Regions from separate parts of the Picosynechococcus sp. PCC 7002 genome, predicted to be linked through region 3. Evidence: predicted binding sites of a transcription regulator. Region 3 holds the regulator's gene; each other region holds the start of a gene.

Evidence for each region. Region 3 encodes NtcA, which controls nitrogen genes in cyanobacteria. Its sites were predicted from a motif close to TTTGTANCNNNNGNTACAAA; they were not measured.
Region 1: a site for NtcA is predicted at 2,260-2,279, ahead of urtA (urea ABC transporter substrate-binding protein). Genes of this name have one in related genera too.
Region 2: a site for NtcA is predicted at 2,197-2,216, ahead of AACQ84_RS09925 (DUF3155 domain-containing protein). Genes of this name have one in related genera too.
Region 4: a site for NtcA is predicted at 1,348-1,367, ahead of rpe (ribulose-phosphate 3-epimerase). Genes of this name have one in related genera too.

What each region holds. Positions count from the first base shown of each region.
Region 1 covers NZ_CAWLFA010000001.1:420,145-423,382, forward strand. Annotated here, with positions in the region: gene AACQ84_RS02010 (ABC transporter permease) at 1-734, opposite strand, end outside; gene urtA (urea ABC transporter substrate-binding protein) at 834-2,150, opposite strand; gene AACQ84_RS02020 (ADP-ribosylglycohydrolase family protein) at 2,370-3,238, opposite strand, start outside.
Region 2 covers NZ_CAWLFA010000001.1:2,034,125-2,037,362, reverse strand. Annotated here, with positions in the region: gene queG (tRNA epoxyqueuosine(34) reductase QueG) at 1-293, opposite strand, end outside; gene AACQ84_RS09935 (response regulator transcription factor) at 330-1,040, opposite strand; gene AACQ84_RS09930 (cofactor assembly of complex C subunit B) at 1,125-1,664, shown strand; gene AACQ84_RS09925 (DUF3155 domain-containing protein) at 1,833-2,162, opposite strand; gene AACQ84_RS09920 (sensor histidine kinase) at 2,442-3,238, shown strand, end outside.
Region 3 covers NZ_CAWLFA010000001.1:1,757,377-1,760,614, forward strand. Annotated here, with positions in the region: gene AACQ84_RS08530 (DUF3084 domain-containing protein) at 1-938, opposite strand, end outside; gene ntcA (global nitrogen regulator NtcA) at 991-1,722, opposite strand; gene fabI (enoyl-ACP reductase FabI) at 2,003-2,779, shown strand; gene rsmH (16S rRNA (cytosine(1402)-N(4))-methyltransferase RsmH) at 2,856-3,238, shown strand, end outside.
Region 4 covers NZ_CAWLFA010000001.1:336,498-339,735, reverse strand. Annotated here, with positions in the region: gene AACQ84_RS01635 (acetylornithine transaminase) at 1-38, opposite strand, end outside; gene AACQ84_RS01630 (potassium channel family protein) at 284-1,285, shown strand; gene rpe (ribulose-phosphate 3-epimerase) at 1,406-2,095, shown strand; gene AACQ84_RS01620 (hypothetical protein) at 2,145-3,238, shown strand, end outside.

The DNA.
Region 1 (3,238 bases), 1.3 Mb from region 3:
CGGAGGCCCCAGTTGGATTTGTTCAAAAACCAGTACATCGCCCCCAGACAGATCAGGGTCAAGACGATGATAAAAATGCGGCTGTAGGGCAGTTGGGCGGAACCCAGGGAAAGTCCCCCCTGGAGCCATTGCGGCGCAGTCACATCCACATTTCGGGCACTAAACCACGGCTTTGTGAGGGCGTCATTTTTCGTCAGATTGACCCCGAAAATCACCCCAAAACCAAGGGCAAAGGCGGCAACCACGTTTAATTTATCCAGCCACATTTTTAGGGCCACGGATTGGATCTTGGCGAGATTTAAGGCTTGGAGCACGGCCCAGCGGATCACATCTTTAAGGAGAAAGGCAATGACCCCGAAGGCGATCGCCCAGTTCACGCTCCGGACAAACTGCTGCAAAATCAGGCTGACCCCCCAGGTGGCCAAGAGGGTTTCTAGGGGACGGCCATAGAGGTAACGGATTACGCCCCGCTCCAGGCCAAAGCCCACTGCGGCGGCGACAAAAAAAGCCAGGGGAATCGCAAAGATAATGTAGAGATTAAAAAAAGGTTCCCCGAACCCCCGGAATACATTTTGGACCACGAAGGTTGTGTAGGCGCCCAGCATCATTAATTCGCCGTGGGCCAGGTTGATCACCCCCATCAAACCAAAGGCGATCGCCAAACCCAAGGCCGAAACCAAAAGCACAGAGCCAATGCTGACTCCGTTAAAAATACCGATTAGAAGTTCTGTCACAGGGCAAACCCACCACAATACGCGCAATAAAACCGCGAGAAAGCCGGATTCTGTAGGGCGGAATCCCAGCTTTCCCGGAAAACATCTGGGTTTTAGGCCCTAGATGGCATATTTTTCACCCTTTGTGGGGTCGCTCCAGTCACAGGCAAATCCTTTGGTGGATTCAACATACTGGTTCCAGGCTTGGGGGGCGATGGGGCCGTCGGTTTCCCAGACGATATCGAACATCCCGTCTTCCCGTACCTGACCGATGCGCACGGTCTTTGAGAGGTGGTGGTTAACATTCATCGTCACCGGGCCTTCGGGAGCCGCAAATTCTTGACCAATGGCGGCACTCCGTACAGCTTCGAGGTCATAGGCATCGGTCGCTCCATTGGCGATCGCCGCTTCTACCGCCTGCTTCCAGATGTAGACCATGATGTAGGCCGCTTCCATGGGGTCATTGGTCACCCGATCTTCACCGTACTCCGCTTTAAAGTCTGCCACCCACTTTTCATTTTCGGGGGTTTCTACGGTTTGGAAGTAGTTCCAAGACGCATAGTGACCCGTGAGATATTCGGGGCCAATCTGACGGACTTCTTCTTCGGCGATCGACACCGACATGACCGGATATTGCTCCGGGGTGAGGCCCGCATCACGAATTTGCTTAAAGAACGCAACGTTACTGTCACCGTTTAAGCTGTTGAAAATCACGCCACCGTTGGGAAGCGCTGCTTTGATTTTGGTGATAATCGGCGTCACTTCAGTATTACCGAGGGGGAGATAGTCTTCGCCGACCGTGGTGCCACCTTTGGCTTCTAACTGGGCTTTGATAATGGTGTTCGCGGTTCTGGGGAATACATAGTCAGAACCGACGAGGAAAAATTCTGTGCCCTTATTTTCGAGGAGCCAATCCACGGCGGGCTCGATTTGTTGGTTCGGGGCGGCCCCAGTGTAGAAGATATTCTTCGAGCATTCCTGGCCTTCGTACTGGACAGGGTAGAACAGCATGTGGTCTTTTGCTTCAAAGACATCTTTAACCGCTTTTCGGCTGGCGGAAGTCCAGCAGCCAAAGACGACGGCGACACCATCTTGATCAATGAGTTTTTCGGCTTTTTCTTTGAAGACATCCCAGTCGGAGGCACCATCTTCGACGATGGCTTCAATTTGTTTGCCATCGATGCCACCGGCGGCATTAATTTCTTTGATGGCGAGTTGTTCGGCTTCGACCACGGTGGTTTCACTAATGGCCATGGTGCCACTGAGGGAGTGGAGAATGCCAACTTTGATCGTGTCACCACTGGGGGTTGAGGTTGTGCTGCCACTATCGGGGGTATCAGGGGTTTCTGTGGGTTGGCCGCAGGCTTTGAGGAGAATACTGGAACCGAGGGCGGCGGAACTGTAGAGAATAAATTTACGTCTTCCGAGATTACTCATGGTTAATGCGATTTTCTCAAGGGGCTTTGGGATAGTGTGTGGGAGGAAAGAAGCTTAAAAGTTTAAGTCGTGTTTAAGCTTTGCAGTGTAAAAGTCCCGCCCCTAAAAAAATGTGACACTTGATACAAAGTGCCGATGCGCTTGATTCAAGGGTTTGTTAATGGAGAAGAATTAATTTAACTTTACATTAAAGAAAATGGACTGCTTGCCCCTGCTCGGTCAACAGATAGCCCTGAAGAGGCGATCGCCTAACTGGAGAATGTCATCCCGCCGGGGAATTTGCGCCAGCCAATCAGGGGGAATATTGTCGAGGCCGTAGTGAAGTCCGGCCAACCCCCCGGCGATCGCCGCTGTGGTGTCAGTGTCATCCCCCAAATTCACCGCCGCGAGCACCGTATCCTGATAGTTATCATGGTTTAAACAACACCAGAGGGCGGCTTCGAGGGCATGGACGACATAACCGCTCGATTGAAGCTCATGGATGGGCAATGTTGCTAAATTTTCGTCAAAAATACGCTGGTAGTGGCTGAGTTCCGGCTTGTAGATGGAATCGCGATAAAACTCTTCGGCCCGTTGTATCCCTTGCTGGTAGGCAGTTTCAATACTTTTTCCGTGTAACAGTTCCAGGGCAATGGAAATATACATGCCGCAGGCAATGAGGGAACGGGGATGACGGTGGGTCAGGTAGGAAATGTTGTGGACGAGATCCAAAAGATCGGCATAGGGCAGTCGCTCACCACAAAAGGCGAGGGGCAAAATACGCATCAAGGAGCCGTTGCCATTACTCCGCTCCCCGATCCCACCCGCTTCCAGGGGATTGATACCCGCTAAAATTTGATGAATTGCGGCGGCAGTCGTGTTGCCCACATCAAAGGTTTCGCCGTGGGGTGTCCAGTAAGCTTCCTTGAGCCAAAGACCCATCTTACGGCCCAGATGTTCGGGGAGTTCTTCGCCCAGACCCACTTCGGCGATCGCCTCAGCCAGACAAAAAGTGAGGGAACTATCATCTGACCAAGTGCCGGGGGGTTGATTGTAAGTGCCATAGCCCCGCATCCTTGTCACAGGATCCCGCTGTCGGGTGCGGCGCT
Region 2 (3,238 bases), 280 kb from region 3:
TACCGGGAAATCTTACCTACGCCTGGTGCCTCAGAATGGGCATGGGGTGTGTAATAGTTGAGGGCCACACAAATGACCGACTGCACCCCTGGTAAACAGGCTTGGATATCCTGGCGTTTCGGGTTAGCCATCCAGGCCATTTCCGCCTGATACCCGGCCGCCAACCAAGCTTGTAACTGCTGTTGATTGTGAGCATTGTCCACGGTAGCATCGGCAATGCCCACCAAATGAAATCCTAAACTTAGAGCATAATTTTTGACTCGGATAGTCCTATCTGTTTGCAACTGCGACATTTTGAATAATTTGATGAATCTCCGCCAAGGCGCTTTTTAACCGACCAGACCAGAACGAAGGGCACGCACAGCAGCCTGGGTACGGTCATCGGCACAAAGCTTATTGAGAATATTGCGGACATGGGTTTTAACGGTACCCACGGTGATAAATAAATGCTCGGCAATTTCGGAGTTGCTGCAACCATCAACAATCAATTGGAGTACTTCCAATTCTCGATCCGTTAGGGGACAGCTTTCTAGGAGTTGTTGATCTTCTGGGGAAGTCGCTTGAATCGTAACTGTAGAGCCAGAAAGGGGTTCTCCCCCTTGCACTTGATTGAGGACAATGCGGGCGATCGCCGGATCAATCCAACTGTTGCCTGAGTCTGTCGTTTTGACCGCCTCTACCAAGTGATCAAACGTAATATCCTTCATACAATAGGAATCAGCTCCTGCCGCAAAGGCTGCTAAAACAGCGGCATCATCATCCTGCAACGTCAAAATCAAAACCTTTGTTTGCGCCTCGTGGGACTGATCCTTGAGCTTTTCCTGTTTCAAAATTCGGGTCAACTCAATCCCGTCAAGCTCAGGCAAACCAATATCCACAATCGCTAAATCAGGATGAATCTCTTCTAACAAACGCAATCCATCCGCTCCATTGGCCGCCTCTGCTAAAAGTTCAATGTCCGCACATTGTTGTAGAGAAGTTCTTAGCCCGATGCGCGTTAAATCATGATCTTCAATTAGAACAACCCGAATTTTTTTCATGGTTTTCCCGGAGACTTTCCAAAATATAGCATGATCGATATACATTTATATGCAGTGAATCTTCAAGCCCTCCTTGTAAAAACCGTGTTAGAACAATCCGTAATCACCTCGACCCTCCTCCTTACATTGCTCTTGATGGTCGGTCTGTTTTTCTTCATTCGCGCTTCCATCAAAGATCGCACCGAACAAGTAGAGCTATTGGCAAAAGAGCCTGAAGAATCCATCTTTGAGCGTCTCCAAACCTACTTCGAACAGCGAGCCTATCGGATTACCACCGTTGATGGTGTCAATAATATTGTCACCTATGAAGGTTTTGTTCCTCCCAGTGGTTTTATTGCTGTTTTTTTGAGCCTATTAGCAGCCCTCGGTTTAGTTTGTATTGCCCTGGTCTTAGCACTGCTCTATCCCAATATTGGCTTTGCTTTCCTTGGTATTTGTCTCCTGGCTCCCTTGGCAGGTCTCTTTTACTGGCGTAAGGCAGGGAAGGTAGAAAAAGTTATTTTACAGATCACCACACAAACACCGATTACCGAGACTCCCACCCGATTAATTACGGTGACCGCCCACCGGGATGAGTTGATCCAACTGCGTCAGGTGATGCCTTACCAGCTCCATGAAGCTTAGGAAATGTCCCCAACAAAACTAATTGAGCTATCCATTAACACCATGGCAAAAACGCGACAAAAATAGCCCCGACCCGAAAATGGGTGGGACTAGGGAGTATTGAAATTGATAGAAGGGGATTAGAGATCACCTAAACGTTAGGTTAAGTGATATATTTTTGAAGGAACTTTAAGCTTTGCTAGAAACAGTCGCTTTTTCAGATACTTCTTCATCGGCGTTGCTACAAAGCACCCGTAGACTGGGGAATAAAAAGTGATTCTCCTCTACATATTGGGCACCAAATAATCCTTTTTCTGCCCAAAAGTACCGATCAGTGGTATGCTCATTACGCTTAACTACAACGACTGCTGGGGGCATAATCCCATTCGCAGCGATATGCTTGCGGGCTGCAGTCACGGGTTTGTCATCACCGCTTTCGATATTATATTGTGGGACAATCTCTAAAATTTTTCTTCCTTCTTGCCGACGCCGACTCTTGCGTTTACGCTTTCTTGCCAACCCAGTACCTCCTCTTCTTTACTTTTTTAGAACAGCTGTAACAGGAGTTACAGAATGTCGAGCAAAGTATATCGGCTCCATTGAAAAAAATCAAGTGAAAATTGACTGGTTTTCGCGATGGGTTGGATTTTTTGTATTAAGAAATCTACTACAATCCAATGAAGGTAGGCGATCAATCCAAAAGTAAAAAAAGAATTAAGTTTTTTGTCAAAACCCCTGATTTATCAAGGTTTCCTGGGAAATATCCCCTAGGGATTGCGGCTTGGGAGGATGAAATTCATGACGACATTACCGCAACTGTTGCCAGTTAGCCCAGAGTATTTGTCCCTGTGCCAAGGGCAGTTGCAATTGTTAGCCCAAGGCGTTGGGGCAGAGTGGGGGATCGTTTATTTGGCCCAGCCAGATCAAGAGAATCAAGAAATTACGCTCCAACCCATTAGTGCCTTTCCCGATCGTTTGCTGGCGGCGGGGAGGCAGGGATCAACGGAGATGGCAACGATGGTTTCGGATCAAGAGGAATGGCTTGATGTCCCGATGGGCGAGGAAACGGCTGCTTTGCCGGATGACCTTGTGGGTTTGTTGGGGGAACCAGCTCGGGCATTTCCCCTGTGGCATGGTGATTTAATTTTGGGGATTTTAGCGACGGGACGCCGGGATCGGGGTTGGCGATCGCCAGAGGTGACCCAGATTGAATTGATCGCCGAAGGTTTAGTGCTGGCCTGTGTGTTGGATCAGCAAAAGAGTTGGGCCACTGAGCGGCTCACCCAGCAGCAACATCTCCAGGCCCTAGAACAAGAGCATTTCCATGATCTGCTACACCAGCTCCGTAATCCAACAATGGCGATCAGTACCTTCGGTAAGTTGTTGTTGAAGCGGTTACTGCCGACGGAGAAAAATTATCCGGTCGCCGAAGGCATTGTCCGGGAAAGCGATCGCCTGAAAGGATTGCTCACCCAATTTAGTGAAGAGGTGGATCTCTTAACGGCTCAAATTCCCCAGTTGGAGGGAGGGCCAAGTTTAGCTTTACCGCCCAATGGTGAACTGAGTTTTGCCCCAGACCGTTCCCTCTCCGTAGA
Region 3 (3,238 bases):
AGTTGTTGCACTTGGGCATTGGTAATTTGCACCACCCGCGCCTCAAAGTCAGGATTAACGCCTCCGGTGGCAATGATCGCGTTGCGATTCGCTTCCCGGAGCAGCTGATCAACGGCTTGGCTGGCTGCTTTGGGATCAATAATCCGCACCACCCCAAAGGCTAAAACTTGCCCTGTGGTGAGGGCGACATTCCCACTCCGGAAATTGATGTAGTTGGCTTCGAGGATATCAATTTGCTGTTCTAGGGAGCCAATCTGATTTTCTAGGCCCGTGAGCACTTGATCTTTTTGGGCGATCGCCTGGTCGAGTTGGGCAATGCGACCATCGCGCTGGTTGATCTCGGCTTGGAGCTCACTTTGTTGGGCTTCTAGGGCTTCGATCTGCTGGGAGCGTTCCTCAATAATGGTGTTTTGTTGATTGAGCTGGGCGCGGAGGGTTTCACTTTGGGCTTGGAGGCGATCGCGCTGTTGCCGCAAGGTCGTTTGCTCTGTGGTGAGCGCATTAATATCAGCCTGAAGTTCGCTGGCTTGTTCCCGAAAACCCGCCAGTTGAGTTTGGGCCGTTTCAAATTTTGCTTCAATCTCCTGTAAATCTTGTTCTGCTTCTAGGCGATCATCCCTCGCGGCCTGTAACTCTTTTTCAATCTTTTCCTTTTCCGCCGTCACATCCATCAACTCTTGCCGCCGCTGGGCGAGGATTTCATCCAACTGAAAAACCCCCTGGCGCAAGGACTTGCTCAAGCCAAACAATAACCCCAAGGTGCTAGCTGCGATCACTGTTCCCGTCATTACCGTGACGACCACCGCCGTCTGTTTTGGCCGCAGATTAAATAATGTAAGCCGCGCTTTGCCGACCTTACTACCAAGGCGATCGCCCAGTGCCGCCAGGATGCCCCCCAAGATTAAAACTGAAAAGATTAGTACAAAAGCACTGGTCATTTAACAAAAAGGTGACATCCAAACACACAAGTATGACTTCTCTACTTTAGCGTTAAGCGAACTGTTGACTCAGGTTTACGGGGTCATGGACGGTAATTTTTTTCTTATAAATCGAAATCATGTCCTGTTCCCGGAGTTCTCCCAGGAGGCGCGTTACTGTCACCCGTGTCGAACCAATTGCTTCGGCGATCGCCTGGTGGGACAGTTTGAGATCAATGCGAATCCCCTCATCGGTCGGCACCCCAAAATCTCGACAGAGAATTAACAAGAAACTCACCAGACGTGACCCCATATCCCGGTGGGCCAGGGTTTCAATCATCATCTCCGTTTGTAAAATCCGTGACGACAGCCCCTTTAGCATTAACATTGCTAATTCTGGGTGCTCATTAAGCGCCTTTTGCACCTGCTCAATGGGAGCCGATAACAGTTCCACAGGAGTAAAAGCCACCGCATGGTAAAAGCGATCCGACTTTTGTCCCGTGAGTAGCGATAAAACCCCAAAGACACTATTCTCCCGGAGCAGGGCCACCGTAATTTCTTCCCCCGCTTCATAGACCCGAGACAGCCGGACAGCTCCTTTCAGAAGAAAATAAACCCGTTCCGCTGGGTCCCCCGGAAAAAAGATCGTCTTGCCCCGGTCATAGTTCTCCACAACAGGTGGGAAGGGGCCACTGTGAAACTGACGAAACGCTGTCGCAAGGTCTGTAATTTGAGTCGCAGGTAGTTCAGGCACTGGATTGGCAGAAGAGAAAGGAGGTTGGTTGAAATCAGGGTTGTACATCATAGATTCTGTTGGGCAACAGTTCCCCACCGTGATGGGTGAAATATCAGCGCTCAGTGTGCAGAGACCATGAGCATTCCCCTTAAACTAAATCTTACTCTGGTATAGTATTTTGTACTTTTTGCTTCAAAATAATTATGGATTTCTGGGTTAGTTCCCAGGCATTTTGCAGAATTTTCCCTGATTTGCCCTAAAGTAGCCGTTTGCATCGAAGTCACCAGAGCGCGAAGATAATATACGCTGGCTTCTTGGCTTTAATTTTTTATACTTTTTGAGAACCCATATGCTTGATTTAACCGGAAAAAATGCCCTAGTCACTGGGATTGCAAATAATAAGTCCATTGCCTGGGGGATCGCCCAACAATTACATGCCGCCGGGGCAAATATTGGGGTTACCTATCTCCCCGATGATAAGGGACGGTTCGAGAAAAAAGTAGGTGAGCTTGTGGCGCCCCTCAACCCTTCCCTTTTTCTCCCCTGTAATGTGCAGGATGATGCCCAGGTGGATCAAGTGTTTGAGTCTGTCAAAAAAGAGTGGGGCAAGTTAGATATTTTGATCCATTGCCTTGCCTTTGCGAACCGCGAAGATTTGACGGGTGATTTTAGTGATACTTCACGGGATGGGTTTAATACGGCCCTTGACATTAGTGCCTATTCTTTAACGCGTCTGGCCCGGGGGGCTAAAACCGTGATGACCGAAGGGGGCGCCATTGTGACCCTGACTTATTTGGGTGGGGTGAAAGTCATCCCTAATTACAATGTGATGGGTGTGGCAAAGTCGGCCCTTGAAATGAGTGTGCGTTACCTCGCGGCGGATCTGGGCCCCAGTAATATTCGCGTGAATGCCATTTCGGCTGGCCCGATCCGGACTTTGGCGTCTTCAGCGGTGGGCGGCATCCTCGATATGATTCACCATGTGGAAGCCACGGCTCCTTTGCGTCGGACTGTGACCCAAAAGGAAGTGGGTAATGCGGCGGCTTTCTTGTGTAGCGATCTTTCTAGCGGGGTCACGGGTCAAGTGCTCTATGTGGATTCTGGCTACGAAATTATGGGGATGTAATGTCCTGGTTTAGTGGCGATCGCCCTTGGGTTCCCCCTCAGTGATAGGGGGATTTTGTTTTTTATTGGATAGGTTCATGGCGGCAGAGTTTAAACATATTTCGGTATTGAAAGAAGAGTTGGTAGCAGGTTTGGGAGTGAAACCGGAAGGCCATTACTTAGATGTGACCCTGGGTGGTGGTGGCCATACAGAATTGATTTTGCAGCAATATCCCGATGTGCGGGTGACGGGGGTAGACCGAGATAGCCAGGCGATCGCCGCAGCGTCAGAACGATTAAAATCCTTTGGCGATCGCTTCCGGGCGGTGCGGTCAAATTTTGGTGAATATCAGCCCCAGGGAGAAAAATTTGACGGGATTATCGCTGATCTTGGGGTGAGTTCGGTGCAATTTGATCAAGGCGATCGCGGCTTTAGTTTTCGTTTTGATGCCCCCTTGGATATGCGCATGGATCAACAACA
Region 4 (3,238 bases), 1.4 Mb from region 3:
TGGGCTGGGGAATGGTTCAGTAGCGTTTGGGGACTCACGGGTTACTCCTCTTCGATGGCGAGACTCAAAGTTAAATTTCAGTTTAGCCAATGGGTAATCTTTTTTGCTAAATACAAGGGGGGAATGAGCTAAAGAAATTCTATGTTTTTTTAGCTTCCTACGGGTCGGCTGAAATTGTCTGCAACTTTCCCTACAAACATCAGACTTATCTTGAGGTTCATCGGTGTACAGCATTGAGCAAAAATATAGACGCCTCAGGGGGCAACTGCAATTGGGTCTGCTGATGCTTGTGGCGCTGTTTCTGCTGGGGACAAGTTGGTTCATTGTCGTGGAGCAGTGGTCGTGGGTAGATGCGGCCTACATGACGATGATCACCTTAGCCACGGTGGGCTTTGGGGAAATTCATCCCCTAGGCGATCGCTCTCGGATATTCACTATTATTCTGATTTTTTTGGGCTTGATTGCGGTTGGTTATATCGTCAACCGTTTCATCGAAGCAATGATTAGCGGCTATTTTCAGGAGATAAAAAAATTGAAACAGTATCAGCAGCAAATTAGTCGTCTCAATAACCATTACATTGTTTGTGGCCTCGGTCGCACGGGGCAGCAGGTGGCCCGGGAATTTCTCGCCGAGAATATTCCCTTTGTCGTCATTGACCAAGATCCCGACATTATCGAAGCCGCTCAGGATCAAGGCTATATTTGTATTCAAGGAGATGCCACCCTCGATCAACATCTCCATGAAGCGAAAATCGACCGGGCAACTTGTTTGGTGGCGGCCCTCAGCTCCGATGCAGAAAATCTCTATACGGTACTCTCTGCCAAAACATTGAATCCAAAAATTCGGGCGATCGCCAGGGCCAGTACCGAAGAAGCCGTGGAAAAATTACGCCGCGCCGGAGCCGATGCCGTTGTTTCTCCCTACATTACCGGGGGACGTCGCCTGGCCGCCGCGGCCCTTAGACCCCAGGTTATGGATTTTGTTGATGGCATTTTGACTGGCGCAGAACGGTCTTACTACCTCGAAGAAATCCGTGTGGATAGCAATTGCGGCGGTTACATTGGCAAAAGCCTCAGTGAAGCCCGACTCAGGGTACAGTCCGGTGCCCTCGTCCTCGCCATTCGCCGTCAAGATGGCAGCCTTATTCCTGGGCCGACGGGTGATACCTTACTGTTATCTGGGGACTTTTTAATTTGCATGGGCACAGCCGAACAACTGCGTAAATTAAATAGTATTTTGATCCCTGTACAAACCGATGGGCCTCTCCGTCCCCCCCAGCGCTAGGTCAGTGTTTCCTGAAACAATGCTCTACCCAGGCTAGGCCACAAAAAATATTGATACAAACTTTTGTTAATATTGATACCAACTTAGAATTCTTGAGATAATAAGAGGAATCCACCCACCATGACTGACAAGAAAATTGTAGTTTCCCCGTCCATTCTTTCAGCGGACTTTAGCCGCCTTGGTGAAGAAATTAAAGCAGTCGATGAGGCTGGCGCTGATTGGATCCACGTCGATGTCATGGATGGTCGTTTTGTCCCGAATATCACCATTGGGCCGTTAATCGTCGAAGCCATTCGTCCCTACACCAAAAAGCCTTTGGATGTGCATTTGATGATCGTTGAGCCAGAAAAATACGTGGCAAATTTTGCTAAAGCTGGCGCTGACATTATCTCCGTCCACGCAGAACACAATGCGTCTCCCCACCTCCATCGCACCCTCTGCCAGATTCGTGAACTGGGTAAAAAATCTGGGGTTGTGCTGAATCCTTCTACGCCCCTTGACATCATTGAGCACGTCCTTGATGTTTGTGACCTGATTTTGATCATGAGCGTAAACCCTGGGTTCGGCGGCCAAAGCTTCATTCCTTCGATGGTGAACAAAATCGAAAAACTCCGGGCCATGTGTGATGAGCGCGGCCTGGATCCTTGGATTGAAGTCGATGGTGGGATCAAGCCTGCTAATGCGTGGCAAGTGATTGATGCGGGTGCGAATGCGATTGTTGCAGGTTCTGCTGTTTTCAAGGCCCCCAGTTATGCTGAGGCGATTGAAGGGATTCGTAACAGCAAAAAATCAGAAGCGGTTGCGGCCTAGGACATCCCCCTAAATCCCCCTTCAAAGGGGGACTTGAGATCCTATTTTTGTGGCCAAGGGAGTCTGGTGGCATAATCGAAATGCTCCCCTCCAGAATGGTTGTGCTGTGAAAGAGTCGGATTTGCGTCGATTGGCGGAACAGGGAAATCCCCAGGCGATCGCCCAGGTGTTAAGGCAAGCGTTTCAACCCCACCAGATCCGGGTGATGCTCAAACGGGTGACTGATAAGCACCTCAAAATTCAACTCGAAGGTTTTAATACCCCCGACCAGGCGATCGCCAAACAAATCCTTACCCCTTGGCAGAAAATCTGGGAGCACACGATCACAGAAACCTTTACTGTTGAAGGCATTCGGTTTGGGGAAGTTACCCCCGACTGGGAATGGACAATTGTAGCGGGCTTACTCTCTCCAGCCGAACGGGAACCCTCCCCGGAAGCGCTCAGTGCCCAAGAATCACCTAAAAAGGCAGCCCTCAAAAACGATGATCTCACCCTGAAACTCCGGCAACTACTCGCTGCATACCTATGGAGTATCAAAGTTACCCCTTCCGCTGGGGCCTTGGTGATCAAGTTAACGGTAATTGACCAGCGCGATAGCCAAGACTATTGCCAGATTATCCAGCAGGCTTTGCAGCATTTCTCCCTGGATAATGTGGAAAAAGTCTATCTCAATGTCTACCATCGTCAGCAACGGCAGTATCTCCTCAAAACCTGTTTTTCTCTCCATGGCGCCCTGCCGTCCCAAATCCCCAACCCGCGCCCCCGGTCACGGCAACTGCATCCAGATACCCCCCAGGCGCTCCTCATTGGTGGCGGCCTAGGTCTGATTCTCTTTTTGCTGCCCCCCAGTCGCTTTATTCTGAATACCTTTCTCACCCTCGTCCATGAAATTGGCCATGCGATCGCCTTTTGGCTGTTTGGCTATCCCGCTGTGCCGAGTTTTGACTTTATCTTTGGGGGGGGAATTACCCTCGCCCTCGGCCGCGCCAGCATTATTTTGTGGCTACTCTACGGGGCGATCGCCTATCTCGCTTGGCAATACCGTCGCAATCGCGGTACCCTAATCACCTTGGCAGGTCTGACTCTCCTGCAAATCCTTTTGATCCTGACGGGTTGGGATCAAATCGCCATTATCGCCATGGG